DNA from 4 places in the Paeniglutamicibacter sp. ORCA_105 genome. Region 3 is predicted to be linked to each of the others. Evidence: riboswitches for the same ligand, from Rfam matches in the RefSeq annotation. Region 3 holds a riboswitch; each other region holds the start of a gene.
What was found. Region 3 has a riboswitch for S-adenosylmethionine ahead of ACIPUB_RS16085 (OsmC family protein). Riboswitches for the same ligand answer to the same signal wherever they lie in the genome.
Positions count from the first base shown of each region.

Region 1: another riboswitch for S-adenosylmethionine. It lies ahead of ACIPUB_RS04140 (methionine ABC transporter ATP-binding protein); the one in region 3 lies ahead of ACIPUB_RS16085 (OsmC family protein).
Region 2: another riboswitch for S-adenosylmethionine. It lies ahead of ACIPUB_RS04300 (methylenetetrahydrofolate reductase); the one in region 3 lies ahead of ACIPUB_RS16085 (OsmC family protein).
Region 4: another riboswitch for S-adenosylmethionine. It lies ahead of ACIPUB_RS03055 (flavin reductase family protein); the one in region 3 lies ahead of ACIPUB_RS16085 (OsmC family protein).

Region 1 is NZ_JBIXLM010000005.1:136,254-139,798, reverse strand. Features, by position in the region: gene ACIPUB_RS04150 (MFS transporter) at 1-422, shown strand, start outside; gene ACIPUB_RS04145 (SDR family NAD(P)-dependent oxidoreductase) at 501-1,253, shown strand; SAM riboswitch class I at 1,821-1,915, shown strand; gene ACIPUB_RS04140 (methionine ABC transporter ATP-binding protein) at 2,038-2,844, shown strand; gene ACIPUB_RS04135 (methionine ABC transporter permease) at 2,837-3,545, shown strand, end outside.
Region 2 is NZ_JBIXLM010000006.1:13,532-17,076, forward strand. Features, by position in the region: partial or broken gene metE (5-methyltetrahydropteroyltriglutamate--homocysteine S-methyltransferase) at 1-686, opposite strand, end outside; gene ACIPUB_RS04300 (methylenetetrahydrofolate reductase) at 742-1,668, opposite strand; SAM riboswitch class I at 1,772-1,888, opposite strand; gene ACIPUB_RS04305 (ABC transporter permease subunit) at 2,272-3,545, opposite strand, start outside.
Region 3 is NZ_JBIXLM010000037.1:38,128-41,672, forward strand. Features, by position in the region: gene ACIPUB_RS16075 (bifunctional metallophosphatase/5'-nucleotidase) at 1-319, opposite strand, end outside; gene ACIPUB_RS16080 (hypothetical protein) at 499-741, shown strand; gene ACIPUB_RS16085 (OsmC family protein) at 838-1,383, opposite strand; SAM riboswitch class IV at 1,423-1,541, opposite strand; gene ACIPUB_RS16090 (MarR family winged helix-turn-helix transcriptional regulator) at 1,903-2,406, opposite strand; gene ACIPUB_RS16095 (VOC family protein) at 2,686-3,117, shown strand; gene ACIPUB_RS16100 (FAD-dependent oxidoreductase) at 3,303-3,545, shown strand, end outside.
Region 4 is NZ_JBIXLM010000004.1:59,059-62,603, reverse strand. Features, by position in the region: gene dnaB (replicative DNA helicase) at 1-179, opposite strand, end outside; gene ACIPUB_RS03060 (DUF1801 domain-containing protein) at 695-1,120, shown strand; gene ACIPUB_RS03055 (flavin reductase family protein) at 1,215-1,724, opposite strand; SAM riboswitch class IV at 1,792-1,904, opposite strand; gene ACIPUB_RS03050 (dihydrofolate reductase family protein) at 2,148-2,774, opposite strand; gene rplI (50S ribosomal protein L9) at 2,989-3,444, opposite strand; gene rpsR (30S ribosomal protein S18) at 3,460-3,545, opposite strand, start outside.

The DNA of each region.
Region 1 (3,545 bases), on a different contig from region 3:
GCTTCGTGCTGCTGTCGGTGCCGGCGGTGCAATTGATGCAGTCCGCCGGATTGTTGGGGCAGATCGTGGGCATCGGCACCCTGGGCCTCTTGCTGGTCATGCTGCTCTCGACGATCTCCTCGACGCTGCCCGCGTTGTTCCCGACTTCGGTGCGCTACTCCGGATTCGCCATTGGCTACAACCTGTCCACGGCCGTCTTCGGCGGCACCGCGGCGGTGGCCAACGAGGCGCTGATCGGTGCGACCGGAAATTCGCTGGTACCGGGGTGGTACCTGATGGCTGCGGGCGTGATCGGGCTGATTTCGGTGCTCACTTTCAAGGAGACCGCGGGGCGTTCACTGCGGGGCAACGTCATTCCGGGCAGCGACGACAAGCAGCGGCGAGAGCTTGGTGAAAGGCTGGTGGGGGCGGGACGCCCCTAAGCGACAGCCGCCCGGGCCAGGAATTGATCGGCCCCGCAAAACAGTAGGACAAACAGCGAAGTGAAGGAGGACAGCGCAGTGGGAGAAAACCAACGCGTCGCACTGGTCACCGGCGCCACCTCGGGAATCGGAATCGAGATTGCCCGACGACTGGTGGCAGATGGCATGAAGGTCGTGGTGACCGGGCGAAATGAGGAACGCGGAAAGCAGATGGCCGAAGAACTCGGCGAGTCCGGCTTCTTCGTGCGGGCCGAACTGACCGCTTCGGGTGCCGCGCAGTCATTGATGGACACGGTGCTCGAACGCACCGGAAGGCTTGATGTTCTGGTGAACAATGCGGCCATTGACCACATCAATTCCTTACTCGACACCCCGGAGGAGGAGGTGCGGGAAACCTTTGAAATCAACACCTTCGCGGCGATTTCCTGCCTCCAAGCTGCGGGGCGGGTCATGCGGGAAACCGGCGGAGGGGCGATCATCAATGTGACCTCGCGGCTGGCAAGCATCGGGGTTCCCACCATGGGGATCTACAGTGCGAGCAAGGGCGCGATGCTGGCGCTGACACGGGCCGCGGCGGTGGAACTTGCACCGCACAACATCAGGGTCAATGCCGTGGCCCCGGGGATGACACGTACCCAGATGTTTGAGGACTGGTTGGCCGGACACGAGGATCCCATGGCCGCGGAGCGAGCGGTCTCCGAAGCGATTCCGCTGGGTCGAGTGGCGCTGCCGGAAGACGTTGCCGAAGCGGTGGGTTATTTTGCCAGTGCCACCAATACTTACGTCACCGGCGTTTCCTTGCCGGTCGATGGCGGCTATTTGGCCAAGTGAGCCAACGACGATGAACCCGCAGTGACCTTCCGCCCACGCGGATCCCGGTACCTGCGGGTTTGTTGTGGGCGGCTGCGGGTCGTCGTGTAAATACCGCGGGCGATCCATGGGGTAACCACGGAAATAGGCCTGTTGGTCGCTGCGCGGTTGCCCGCGGACTTCGGTCTATAGCGATCGGGCATGGTGACGGCCGTGGGTGTCTTTGCCGTCGCGTAATCTTTGTCGGCGCCGCCGGTGGCGCAGCAGAGGGGCACCGATTATTTCGCAAATCCCACGGGTGGCGAACCTTGATGGTGCTCGGACGAGCGTTCACCTATGGGCTGGAATTGGCTGGGCAAGACCGGGGCGCGCTCGTGGTGCGCATTATCAACATGACGCAATCATGAAGCAAGGTAGGGCGGATCGACGCTTCATCTTCCGACTTATGACGGTTCATGAAGCAAATCAAGCGCGAGAATCGTTCTGTGAGTCGATTTGTTTCATAGGAACCCGATTTGTCTTGGTTCGATCGAAGATTCTGCGACACACTTGAACTGTTCGGCGTTGGCAATCGACCAACGCCAACACACACCATCCAGAGCGGCTGAGAGACCTGGCTCGTTGACGCCGCAGCAACCACTCCCGTCCTTGGGATCCGGTGCTACCGCCAGGACCGATGGAGATAGCCAACCTCTGCGCGGTCCGCCGAATACTTTCGTTCTTACGCACGTATTTGACTGATTTGCCATGTCGCGGCGTTCCTCGGGTGAACCGAGAGGAGTAGGACATGATCAGCATTCAAGGCGTGTCAACAGTTTTCCCTCCGGCGGAGGCACCCTTCACTGCGGTGGACAACGTCTCGCTGGAAATCCCGCGGGGCTCGATCCAGGGAATCATTGGATTTTCCGGTGCGGGCAAATCAACGTTGCTTCGCAATATCAATCTCTTGGAGCGCCCGACGAACGGCCGCGTGGTGGTTGACGGTACGGACCTTACGTCGCTGAACGACGAGGAATTGCGCAGGGCTCGGCACCAGATCGGGATGATCTTCCAACATTTCAACCTCCTGAACAACCGCAACGCCGTTGAAAATGTCGAGCTTAGCCTGAAGTTCGCGGGAGTAGCCAAGAAAGAACGCCGCCGCCGCGCCCACGAAGCCTTGGCAATTGTGGATTTGGCTGACAAAGCCAAGGCATATCCGGGACAGCTGTCAGGCGGACAGAAGCAACGCGTGGCCATTGCCCGTGCGCTGGCCACCGAGCCAAAGGTATTGCTTTGCGACGAGCCGACATCAGCCGTGGATCCGCGGACCACTGCGTCGGTGTTGCAGTACGTTTCGGACATCAACGCCCAGTTGGGAATCACCACCGTGATCGTCACGCATGAAATGAACGTCGTCAAGGCAATCGCCGACAACGTCGCCGTCATGGAAGAAGGCCGAGTCGTCGAACAATTCGACATCAGCGCACTTCGGAATCCCTCGTTTACACCGGCGACCGCCATCGGCCGGTACCTCATTTCCGATGACATCACCTTGGACCGCAAGCGCCAGGTCCGCGGCACCGAATCCGCAAGCTTCGGCGCACCTTCGAAGGAGGCCTCCCTTGTCTAAGTTTGCCGCGGCCGTCAGCGTACCTGCTTCCTCCACCAACGGCAGCGGTGCAGCGGCCTTCGACCTCAACCGCGTTATCGAGCTTTGGCCTGAAATTGCCGCGGCAATCGGCCAGACCTTGGCCATGCTCGTCGTGTCCATCCCCATCGCGATCCTGGTGGGAACGCCCTTGGGTATTTGGCTCTATTCAATGGCCCCCCAAGGCCTCCGGCCCCGGCCGAAGCTGCATCGCATTGTCGATGGTTTCGTCAACACCATGCGGTCCTTTCCGTTCCTGATCTTGCTGATCGCGATCATTCCTTTCACCCGGTTCGTCGTTGGAACAACCATCGGTACGGCAGCCGTGATTGTCCCGCTCACGATCAACGCGATTCCCTACTTTGCACGCTTCGTTGAACAGAATCTCACGCAGCTCGGCAGCGGCGTCGTTGAAGCCGCACGGGCCATGGGTGCGACCCGCGGCCAGATCGTCCGCGACGTGTTGCTAGTGGAAGGGAAGCCTGCACTGATTGGTTCGATCACGATCATGACGGTGAGTTTCATCAGTTATTCGGCAATGGCGGGACTGGTCGGCGGGGGAGGCATCGGTGACTTTGCCATCCGTTATGGCTACTACCGATATGAAACAGGCATGATGGTCGTCGCCATCGTGCTGATGATTCTGATGGTCCAAATTGTGCAGATCTCAGGCACCCGCATCG
Region 2 (3,545 bases), on a different contig from region 3:
GCGGCGCCGCGGTCGGTGACCAGTGCCGGCTCGTCCAGCTGCACCCACGGTGCCCCGGCGGCGGCCAGGGCTGCAAGGACCTGGGCGTAGGCGTTGACCACTTCGTCGATGCGCGACAGCGGGTCGAAGCCGGCGGGAGCGCCGTCCTCGGCCTTGGCCAGCAGCAGGTAGCTGATCGGGCCCACGAGGGTGGGGCGGATGGTGTTGCCGTTGGCCGCGTGGGCGGTGAAGGATTCGACAAGCGCCGCGGCGTTGGCCTTGATGGGGGTCGCTTCCCCGATTTCCGGGACCAGGTAGTGGTAGTTGGTGTCGAACCACTTGGTCATTTCCAGCGGGGCGCGGGATTCGTCGCCGCGGGCCAGCACGAAGGAAGCGGCGGTGTCGATGGCGCCGTTCTGGCCTGCCAGGTCCGCGAAGCGGGTGGGCAGGGCCGAGAGGGCGACGGTGGCGTCGAGCACCTGGTCGTAGTAGGCGAAGTCGCCGGGCAGCGAGGCGTCATCGGGCTTGAGCCCGAGTCCGGTGAGCTTGGCCAGGTTGGCGTTCTGCAGTTGGCGGGCCGCGGCGTGCAGCGCGGCCTCGTCGGTGCGTGAGGCCCAGTGCGATTCGAGGGCCTTCTTGAGCTCGCGGTTGGGTCCGATGCGCGGGTAGCCGAGGATGGATGCGGCGGGGAAAGTTGGCTTCGACATGGTGGTTCTCCTATTTGTTCTGACGTTGTGGAAAGCGGTGGGAAGGTGTGTGGTTCTAGACAGCTGCGCGGGTGGCCCAGGTGTTGCTGGCCTGTGCGCGGGTCCGCGGCAATTCGAGCTGCTCGACGACATCGAGGGAGCCGCGGTGGTCGTTGAAGGTGTAGAGGTGCACGCCCGGTGCCCCGTCGTCGAAGGCCCTCCGGGCCAGGGTGACTGCGGCGTCCACGCCGATGCGGTGGCGCTCGGAATCCGAGCCGGCGGTTTCCAGCGCGTGGGCCAGGATCGGGTCCGGGGCAATCCCGGCCATCGAGGCCAGCCGGTTCAGGCGCCTGACCGAGTTCAGCGGGATGACGCCGGGGATGATCGGGATGGTGACCCCAGCGCGGCGGGCCGAATCCACGAGGTTGGTGTACTCATTGGCACGGAAGTAGACCTGGGTGATGGCGTAGTTGGCCCCGGAGCGCTCCTTGGCCAGCAACACTTCCACATCGTGTTCGAAGGATGGGGATTCGGGGTGCCGGATCGGGTAGGCGGCGACACCCACCCCCAGTCTTCCTCCGGCCAGGGCGGCCGAGTGGTCGGTCTCAACCTCGCGGATCAGCTCGATCAGGTAGCGGGCGAAGGGGAACTCGCCGCGCCAGTCCTCGGGGTCCGTCGGCAGGTCCCCGCGCAGCGCCAGCACCCCGCGGACCCCGAGGGAAACGAAGTGGCGGATCAGGTTCTGCAGGGATTCGCGGCTCTCCCCCACACAGGTCAGGTGTGCCAGGGGGCGCAGCCGGGTGTTCTGGATCAAGTGCTCGATCAGTTCAAGGGACGCGTTTCGGCGTGCCGGGGAGCCCGAATAGGTCACCGACACGTAGTCGGGATCGGTCGCCTCCAGGGCCCGGATGCTGTTGAAGATTCCCTCGGCGGCGTCGCGGTTCGCCGGAGGGTACAACTCGTAGGACAGTGACGGCGGTGCGGCTGTCGTTCCAATACTCATGCATGTCTCCTCGTCGATTCGAGGGAGGCATCAGGGATCGCCACAAAAGCCCCAGGGATCCGTCACGGATGTCCTGCGGCGATGATGAGTGAACGCTGAAGCGGCTCCATCGCTTCTGGCAGTAGCACCCTCGCCGATGGAGTCCCAGGGAAGGGAATCCATCGGATGATGGTTGCTGCGGCGTCAACGAGCCAGATCTCTCAGCCGCTCTTGATGGTTGATGTATTCATCTTGGAACAGGTTCGAGGGCACGTGCAAGGAGCTTGCCGGCACAGCCGTCACGAAGGGCAAAATCACTTCATGTGTCCACACGGCGTCATTTTCGCCGGGCCGCCGCGGTCACATTGTTACGGCCGTCCATTCGCGTTTTCGGTGTATCCGCAGGGATTCCCGGCACCGGCATGACGTCGCGGGACTTCCGTGAAGCCAATGTGACGCGAAGGAGTGGCGTGCTCGCGACCGATTCCATGTGCCGGGATCCGGGGGCGAGGAATGGTTTTCACCCGTAGTGCCATGGTCGTGACGGACTGCCGGGGCGGAGTTGCGACCCCACCGCGATGACCCTGATTCCTTTTCCGTGAAGCCCCCCTGCGCAGGGGGGCGTTACTCGCCGGACGAGGCAGTACTTTTGTGCCCCTCGCGGATCGGGGCATCGTTCCCGGGGTTGCCCTGGCGGCGGTTCCAGTTCAGGCCGGAGAGCGACACCGCCAGGACCGAGGTGAGCACCAAGGCGGCAGCGGGAGCTGCGACCGTCCACGGCGCCCTTTCGACGTAGTTGATTCCCTCGGCCAGGATGAGCCCCCACTCGGGGGTGGGCTGCCGGGGCCCCAGCCCCAGGAATCCCAGCGAGGCCAGCGCCAGCGCGATCCCGGGAATCCGCAGCATGGCGTGCCTGAACACCGGACCAAGGATCGCCGGCAGGACATACCTGAGCAGGATCCGGGCCGGGCCCACGCCCAGTACCGGAAGGATCTTTACGAACGGCCGGGCCCGCGCTTCCTGTCCCAGTGCCGCCGCGTGCGCCGCCAGCGGTGCCCAACCCACCAATGCGACCGCGATGGCGGCGCCGAGCAGCGACGGACCGGTGACCACCGCGACCATCAGGCCCACCAGGATCGGCGGGGCAGCGTTGGCGACCTCCACCGGACCGGTTGACGCATGCGGAAACAGCCCGATGACCAGCCCCAGGACCAGGCAAACCAGCACCACCAGCAGGGAAGTCCCCAAGGTCGACAGCGCACCATGCCCCACTCTGGCCAATAGGTCGCGTCCGCTGGCATCGGCTCCGAAGGGCAGAGCCAGGCTCGGGGCAGCCAGCCTCGCGTGCTCGGACGCGAACGGATCGCGCAACAGTCCGGCTACGACCAAAAGCACCAGCGCCAAGGCCACCACCAGCGGCAGGAGCATCTCACGTCGGCGGGTGAAGCGCATGGTCTCCGGCGCCGGAACCGTACCGGAGCGAAGTGCCCTGCCCAGCAACAGCAGGCGCACCGCAGCGCAGGCCGAACCCACGATGACGGCCAGCAGCAACAGCGCCAGCACCCCGGCTTGCAGCGCCGGAATGTCCTGGGCGCTGGCGGCGCCCAGAATGGCCCGGCCCAAACCGGGGATCGCGAAGACCTTTTCCACAGCCACTGCCCCGCCGGTCAACCCGATCAGGACCAGGCCGACTTGGCTGGTCACCGATGGCATGGCCCGGCGCAGCACGGCCGCGGTGAGCTGGCCGCGGCGCGCCCCGGCGAGCCGCCAGGTCGCCACCCACTTCTCCGCGAAGGCGGCGCTGATGGCTTCGGAGGCCAGGCGCCCGATCAGCCCGCCGGCGGGCAACCCGAGCGAAAGCGCCGGCAGCACCGCGTGGTGCAGGCCCTGCCAGCCGT
Region 3 (3,545 bases):
TGAACGTGGAGGCGCCGATGTTGTCGCCGGCCGAGACAAAGAGCGTGTTGCGGTTTCTTTCCTTGTAATCCTTCACGGCACCGGCGAGCACGGCGGCCCCGGCCTCGGCGTCGTTGGCCTCGATGCGGCCGTGGAAGTCGTTGATGCCCACCAATTCGATGGTGGTTGTTGGCTTGTTGTCCTGCTTGTTGCCCTGGCCGTGTGAATTCGGGTCGGCGGGCTGGGCCGGCGCCGGGCCGGCGATGGCAGCCGAGGCCAGCAGTGTTAATGCTGCGGCAGCGGCCAATGCATTGCGCCGCAAGGGACGTTTCTCGGACACGTTGGTTCTCCCTCAAGAAGAGTGACGGGTTGAGGTGTCCACGTCCACGTGAACCGGCGGGGACACATGCGGCTGATCCTACCCACCGGTAGGGCGCAGTCCAAGGGTTGTCAACGTGGCTTGCCATGCCGCAGCGACATGTCCTCGCCGCCCCGGGCCACCTATGGCAGCATGAATCCATGACCGGTAGCGACGCGGAGAAGGCCCTTGAACTAAAACCCTTTGAGAAGCTGCACAAGGACGGCAGCCTATGGGCGCGCGGGTTCACCCTGGCGGGGGAAATCCATGGGGATTGGGAATGGTTCAGGATTGACGGCACGCTGATGCGTTCCGGGAGCCTGGATCGCGGACGCCAGGTGGGGATCTGGACCACCTACGACAAGGCCGGCATCCCCTACAAGGACACCGACTACGGCGAGTAGTTTTTGCCGAAGCGCGTAGGTCCCGGGAAACAAAAAACCGTGGGCCGGTGCCTGTCCCCTCGAACGGCACCAACCCACGGTCGGTTCATGGCGGAGCTAGCCGGCAGTGACCAGTTCCACGCTGACTGGCGTGGGGTTGCTGAAGATATCCAGCACCGGGCACCGGGCATCGACGGTTGCCTGAAGCTCCTCGTAGCGTTCGCGCGTCTCCGGGCCGTCGATCTTGACCGTCAGGCGCACCTCGCCGAAGCCCGGGCGGACGGTTTCCTCGATGCCGAAGAGACCTCGCACATCCAGGTCTGCCTCTGCATTGATTTCCAGAGAGTCGATCTTGATGCCCAGCTGGTGTGCGTAGAGGCGGTAGACCACGACTTGGCAGGAAATCAACGCGCCGAGCGCGAACTCGACCGGGCTGGCGGCCGCGTCGTCACCGGCCAGCCCCTCGGGCTCGTCGACAATGAAGCGGTGCTTGCCGACCGTGATTTCGCTGGCCACCGAACCGGTGGACACGCCGCTGGCCTTGAAGGTCAGTTCCGCGTTGGCCGGGTTGGCGGCAATGCGCTCGCCCCATGCGGTGCCGGCCGCGGTGAGCTTTTCGGCGCGAATGGAATCCAGGGTGCTGTCGATCAGGGTTTCGGACATGGGAAACGATCCTTTCGTAGCTGGCGCATGCCTTGCGCAACGCCATACTTACGCCGATCCGATTGGTCGGCGTCGAATCTTCACCTGGCGCACCCCGCTATGACGAAGGGGGTTGCGATCCAATCGGCCAGGGCCGTGAATGATTGGAACTCGTGATTCTGTTGACGAGTCTTGCCGATTCCGCGGTGGCTGCGCAAAGAGAGACCTTAACAAATCTTCACGGTGAATCGGTCGTTTCGTCGAACAAGTGCCTGTCCGGCCCAGCTAATTTCCCACTGCGGCGAATCGTTGGTCCCGTTTGAGGCTGTGCGGCGAAGAACCCGTTGTGGCCGCTTGGGACGATTCTGAAGCTTGGACGATCGGTGCGTCGCCGCACGCCAACTCGGGAAGCGGCATTGGCGAAGGACCCCGGAGCCCACAGAGCGGGGCATGCCGGCGGAGCACATGTGCCTGCCGACGCCATCGGCTCCGGCCCTGGCAAGTGAGGGACCGGAGCCGATGGTTTGTTGGTGCGGGGGATCAGCTTTCGCGTTGCGAGGCGTCGTTGGCGTTCAGCTTCGATAGCAGGTCGGCGAAGCGCTTGATTTCCTCGGGGTCCCAGGAGATGAGCCGGTTCCGGAGCAATTGGCGGGACGCTGCACTGGAAGCCAGGTATCCGACACGTGCGGTGTCGGTGATGCTGACCAGCATGGCCCGGCCATCGTTCGGATCCGGGACGCGGGTGACCAGTTCCTTGGCTTCGAGCCACTTGATCATCCGGCTCATGGTGGCCTTGTCCACCTGCAGTTCCTCGGCCAAGATGATCTGCTGCTGTGCGTGCTCGCGCGCCAGGATGGAGAGTACCTTGTAGCCCAGCGGCTGGAGTTCCGGATGGATGGCGGCGGCGCGCTTGCGAATGGCCTGGCGCGCCTTGACGACCATGATCGAGAATTCTTTTTCCACGTCCTCGATCAGTGGATCAAAGGTTCCGGAGTCGGCTGCCGGTCCCGGGTCGGGCCGGGAATCGGGGAACGGTGAAGTCATGGGATTCATTTTAGTGGCGATCCGTCGTTTCGACATCTTCGCGACGGTACGTTCGACCTTCGTACGCTGGCACCGCATCCATGGCCAGTGGCGGCAGAAACGCAGGTGTGGAAAACCACTGTTCGCCGCTGCCGCATTCCTGACTAAGGGAGGGCCGTCCCCGTCAGGAGAAGCGCTCCGCACGACCACTAAAAGAACTCGGTCCGAGGGGGTTCCCGGAACCCATCGTGACGGGCAGAATTGCTAGTTGTTGAACCCCGCCAAACGATGGAGAACACCATGGGCACGATCCTCAACCCGTACATCAGCTTCCGTGACACCGCGCGTCCCGCGCTGGAGTTCTACCAGTCGGTATTTGGCGGTGAATTGGATCTGCGTCCTTTCGCGGACTTCGATTTCGCGAAGACCGGCGATCCCGAAGACGACAACAAGGTCATGCATGGACACCTGCGGGCACCCAATGGAATGAACCTGATGGCCGCGGATACGCCCGCCTCCATGGAGTGGAAGGGCGGAACCGCCATATCCGTCACACTTAGCGGTGACGACAAGGAAGAAATGACCGGCTACTGGGAAAAGCTCAGCGACGGGGCCAAGATCGGCGAACAGCTTGCCGAGGCGCCATGGGGCGACTGGTTCGGCATGCTCACCGACAAATTCGGCGTCGATTGGATGGTCAACATCGCGGGACCGGACACCGCAGGGCAGTAACCGCAGGACCGGCCCGTGAGCGAAGACCGAAGGCGTCAAACGGCATGAAGGTGCGTGGGGATCGACCCGCTCCGGGCGGGCTCCACGCACCTTTGCACCGTTCTCCTTCTTGACCTCTTGCACCGCGGCAGAGAAGACTCGAGCGTAGTCAACACTGCATTTCCGCATATAAAGAGGATGGCCCCATGGAACACGATCTCGATCTCATTGTCATTGGTTGGGGCAAGGGCGGAAAGACGCTCGCCGGCACCGTGGCCCGTGCGGGGCACCGCGTGGCAATCATCGAGGCCTCGGCGGACATGTATGGGGGAACTTGCATCAATATCGGCTGTGTTCCCACGAAGGCCTTGATCCACGACGCGGACATCCGCACCGGGACCGGGTTGGATCCGGAATATTTCGACGCCGCGGTGCTACGCCGGGACAAG
Region 4 (3,545 bases), on a different contig from region 3:
TCGTGCGCCGGGCGATAGAAGTCCAGTCCCCGCAGCACCTCCACGCAGTCCGCGATGGCATCCTTGGACAGCATCATGCCGCCCAGTACGCTTTGCTCGGCTACGAGGTCCTGCGGCGGGGTGCGTCCATAGTCCGATCCATGTGAATCGGAGCTGGTTTCGGTGCTGGCTAGCGACACGGGTTTTTCCCTTCAAGCTGCGCGGGTTCCCAAGTTTTCCGCATCATTACCTATTCAGTGTCTCAAGGAGCACGGACGATTCGTTAGGTTCAAACTCACACGTGCCGTAGGGCACCGCGAACCTGTGGAAATAGGTGGGGAACACTGTCACCATAGACCTGTTTTCCCACAAACCCAACACGGTTATCCACAGGCCGTGTGGATAACCTGTGAACCTTGCGGCGTGTTGTGTGCACAGTCTGGGGAGAACATTGTGGATTACATCAATTTTCTATCCACAACAATACTTTGACTAGGCATTATGCAGATTAACCCCTGTGGATACAAAGTATTTATCCACATCCTCCACACGCGGAAAAGTCGGTTATACACACAAAAACCCCGGGATTCCGGGCTTGGATTGGCCACCATTTCATAGTTACCCACAAGCTATCCACAGACACGCCGGAACTTCCCGCGGATCTGGGGATAGCGGGGATTGATGGAGATCACCAACGACTGACATACTGGGCCGCATGAGCGCCAACAAGACCGCCCCGACAGCCGTTGACCCGGCTCAATTCATATCGGCAGTGTCACATCCGACCAGGCGCGCGGATGCCGAGGTCTTGCTCCGGATGATGGAAGAGGTCAGCGGAGAGCCCGCGGTTATGTGGGGCCCAACAATCGTTGGGTTCGGAAGCTACCACTACAAGTACGAATCGGGGCGCGAAGGGGATGCCAGCGCCATCGGTTTCTCCCCGAGGTCGGCGAACCTTGCCCTCTACGGGCTGACCATTGCACCGACCGCCGGCCCTCTATTGGAGAAATTGGGCAAGTGCAGACGCGGGGCATCGTGCCTCTATGTGAACAAGCTTGCCGACGTCGACTTGGACGTACTCACCCGGCTTGCCCGTGACGGCTACCGGTACATGACTGGCGTGGTGCACCACCCGTCTTAGGAAAACGTGTTGGCAAAGGCAAAGGGCTCAGTCCCCGTGGCGTCGAATCATGGATTCGGTACCACGGAGGCTGAGCCCTCGCATTTCAGGTTCCCTAGGAGACCAGCTGTTCGGCATCCAGGCGACGGAATGCCGAACCGTGGAACACCAGCGGCGAGTGGGCGTTGTCGTGCGTCTGGTGGCCGTGCACGCGTAGCAGCACCACATGGTGGTCGCCTGCAGGAACCTCTTGCTCGACGGAGCAATCGAGCCACAGGGTGGCGTCATGCAGGAACAGTGCACCCTCATCGGTCGAATCAAGACGTAGCCCGGCGAACCTGTCCCCCGACTTTGAGGCGATCTGCCGGCACACGCCCTCGTTCTTTTCGCTGAGCACTGAAACCCCGATTCGCCCGCTGGTGCGCACCAGCGGCCAGGTCTTCGAGGTGTTCTGGACAGCGAACATCACCAGAGGCGGATCCATGGAGACGCCAACCGTAAAGGACGAGGCAATGATTCCCTGCGGTTGCCCGTCAACGATGGCGCAGAGTGCGGCAATGCCGGATGGATGCTGGGCAAAGACGTTGCGCAGGGTATCGGGGGTGAGGTCAGAGGTGAGTGTCATGGTGCTCAATCCTTCGGCTTCGGCCCACCATCGCGGTGCGTGCAACACACGCGCCAACCAACGAGGTGTGCGGTACTTGCCTCCGGGGTTCCGGTAGGCCGAATCATCACCTGGAGCACCCCACTACCGTGAGAGGGTTGCCGGCCAACGGGCCAGGGCCTTACGTTGACACTCTTGATTCTTCACTAACGTTAGAAGAGATAATTACGTCTCGTCAAAGTTTGTTTCGACATACGAAGTCACGAAGCGTAAGAATCGAAGATTGTGCGATCATTTGCCTCGTAGGTGCCAAAGTTGCCCGACACGCCCGCATTCGTTCCCGAACGCGTGGACGACAGCTGTTTGGCCGAAGAAGACGATGACATGGCCCGGAATTGTGGTTGGCGTCCGCGTCACAAACGCCGTGGCCGGCACCTCTTCCGCCTACGAGACGTCCGAAACTCCCGTATAAGTCGCATAGAAGGCATCGCCGGTGCGTTCGTAGACCAGGATGGCAAGCCCGCCCGGGGTGCTCGTGGCGTTGGAGAGCCGAAGTCCGGCGGGTGCGCCTCCCTCCGGGAAGAGTCGCCTTCCATGGCCGAGGACCACGGGCGCCACCACCAGTCGCAGCTCGTCAATCAACCCCTCGCCGAGCAATGAAGCGGCAAGCCTGGCGCTCCCATGGATCTGCAGCTCCCTGCCGGGGCGCGCCTTGAGGTCGGCAACCCGGGCCGCCACGTCACCGGAGAGGATGGTTGTTGGATCCCAGGTTCCCTCGCGAAGCGTTTGCGAGGCCACGTACTTGGGCAGGGAGTTCATGAGCTCCGTGAAGGGGTCGTCCGGGTCGGTGATTTGCGGCCAGTCCCTGGCGAATGCCTCATAGGTGCGGCGGCCAAGCAGCAGCCCGTCCGCTTCGCCGAGCCATTGCGCGGCCTGTTCGATGAAGGCCTCGTCCATGTGCGGGACGAACCATCCGCCCTGGGTGAATCCATCGGTGGTGTCTTCCTCAGGAGACCCGGGGCCTTGCGACACCCCGTCGAGACTCACAAACTCCGTTAATGTCAGCTTCATGACCGCGCCTTCTCACTCGTTTGGCTGCCCGTTCCCGGGATTCGAAGTGGCAGTCGATCCCGGAGGGCACTGCCCCATTTGGCCAAGCTACTCGACGGCAACGCGCGACGCCAGACCCCGCTGCACCACCGAAGGCCTTAAACCACTGTGGACCCCGCCGAGGGCGGGGTCCATAGTGGTTTGCCGTCACACAAGACGGCGGGTGCACAAGGAATTACTTCTTTGCGGCAACAACCTGCAGTGAAACGGTTGCGGAGACATCGGTGTGCAGACGCACAGTCGCGGTGTAGTTACCCGTCGACTTGATGTGGTCGTTGATCTCGATGTTGCGCTTGTCGATCGCGCCAACGCCGGCGGCTGCAACAGCCTTGGCGATGTCGTCGGTCTTCACGGTGCCGAAGAGGCGACCGGTAGCGCCGGCCTTGACAGTCAGCTTGACCGGCTTGGCGGAAAGCGAAGCGGCAAGTGCCTTGGCGTCTTCCAGGGAAGCAACGGCGCGAGCAGCACGGGCGGCCTTGATCGACTCAACCTGCTTCTCACCGCCCTTGGTCCAGGTGATGCCAAAGGCGCGCGGGAGAAGGTAGTTACGTGCGTAACCGTCCTTCACCTCAACGATGTCGCCTGCGGCACCGAGGCCGGTAACTTCGTGGGTCAGAATGAGCTTTGCCATGTTGGTATACCTTCCTTAGCCGCGGCCAGCGCCGGAGTAAGGCAGCAAGGCCACTTCACGCGCGTTCTTGATGGCCTGTGCGATCTTGCGCTGTTCCTGTA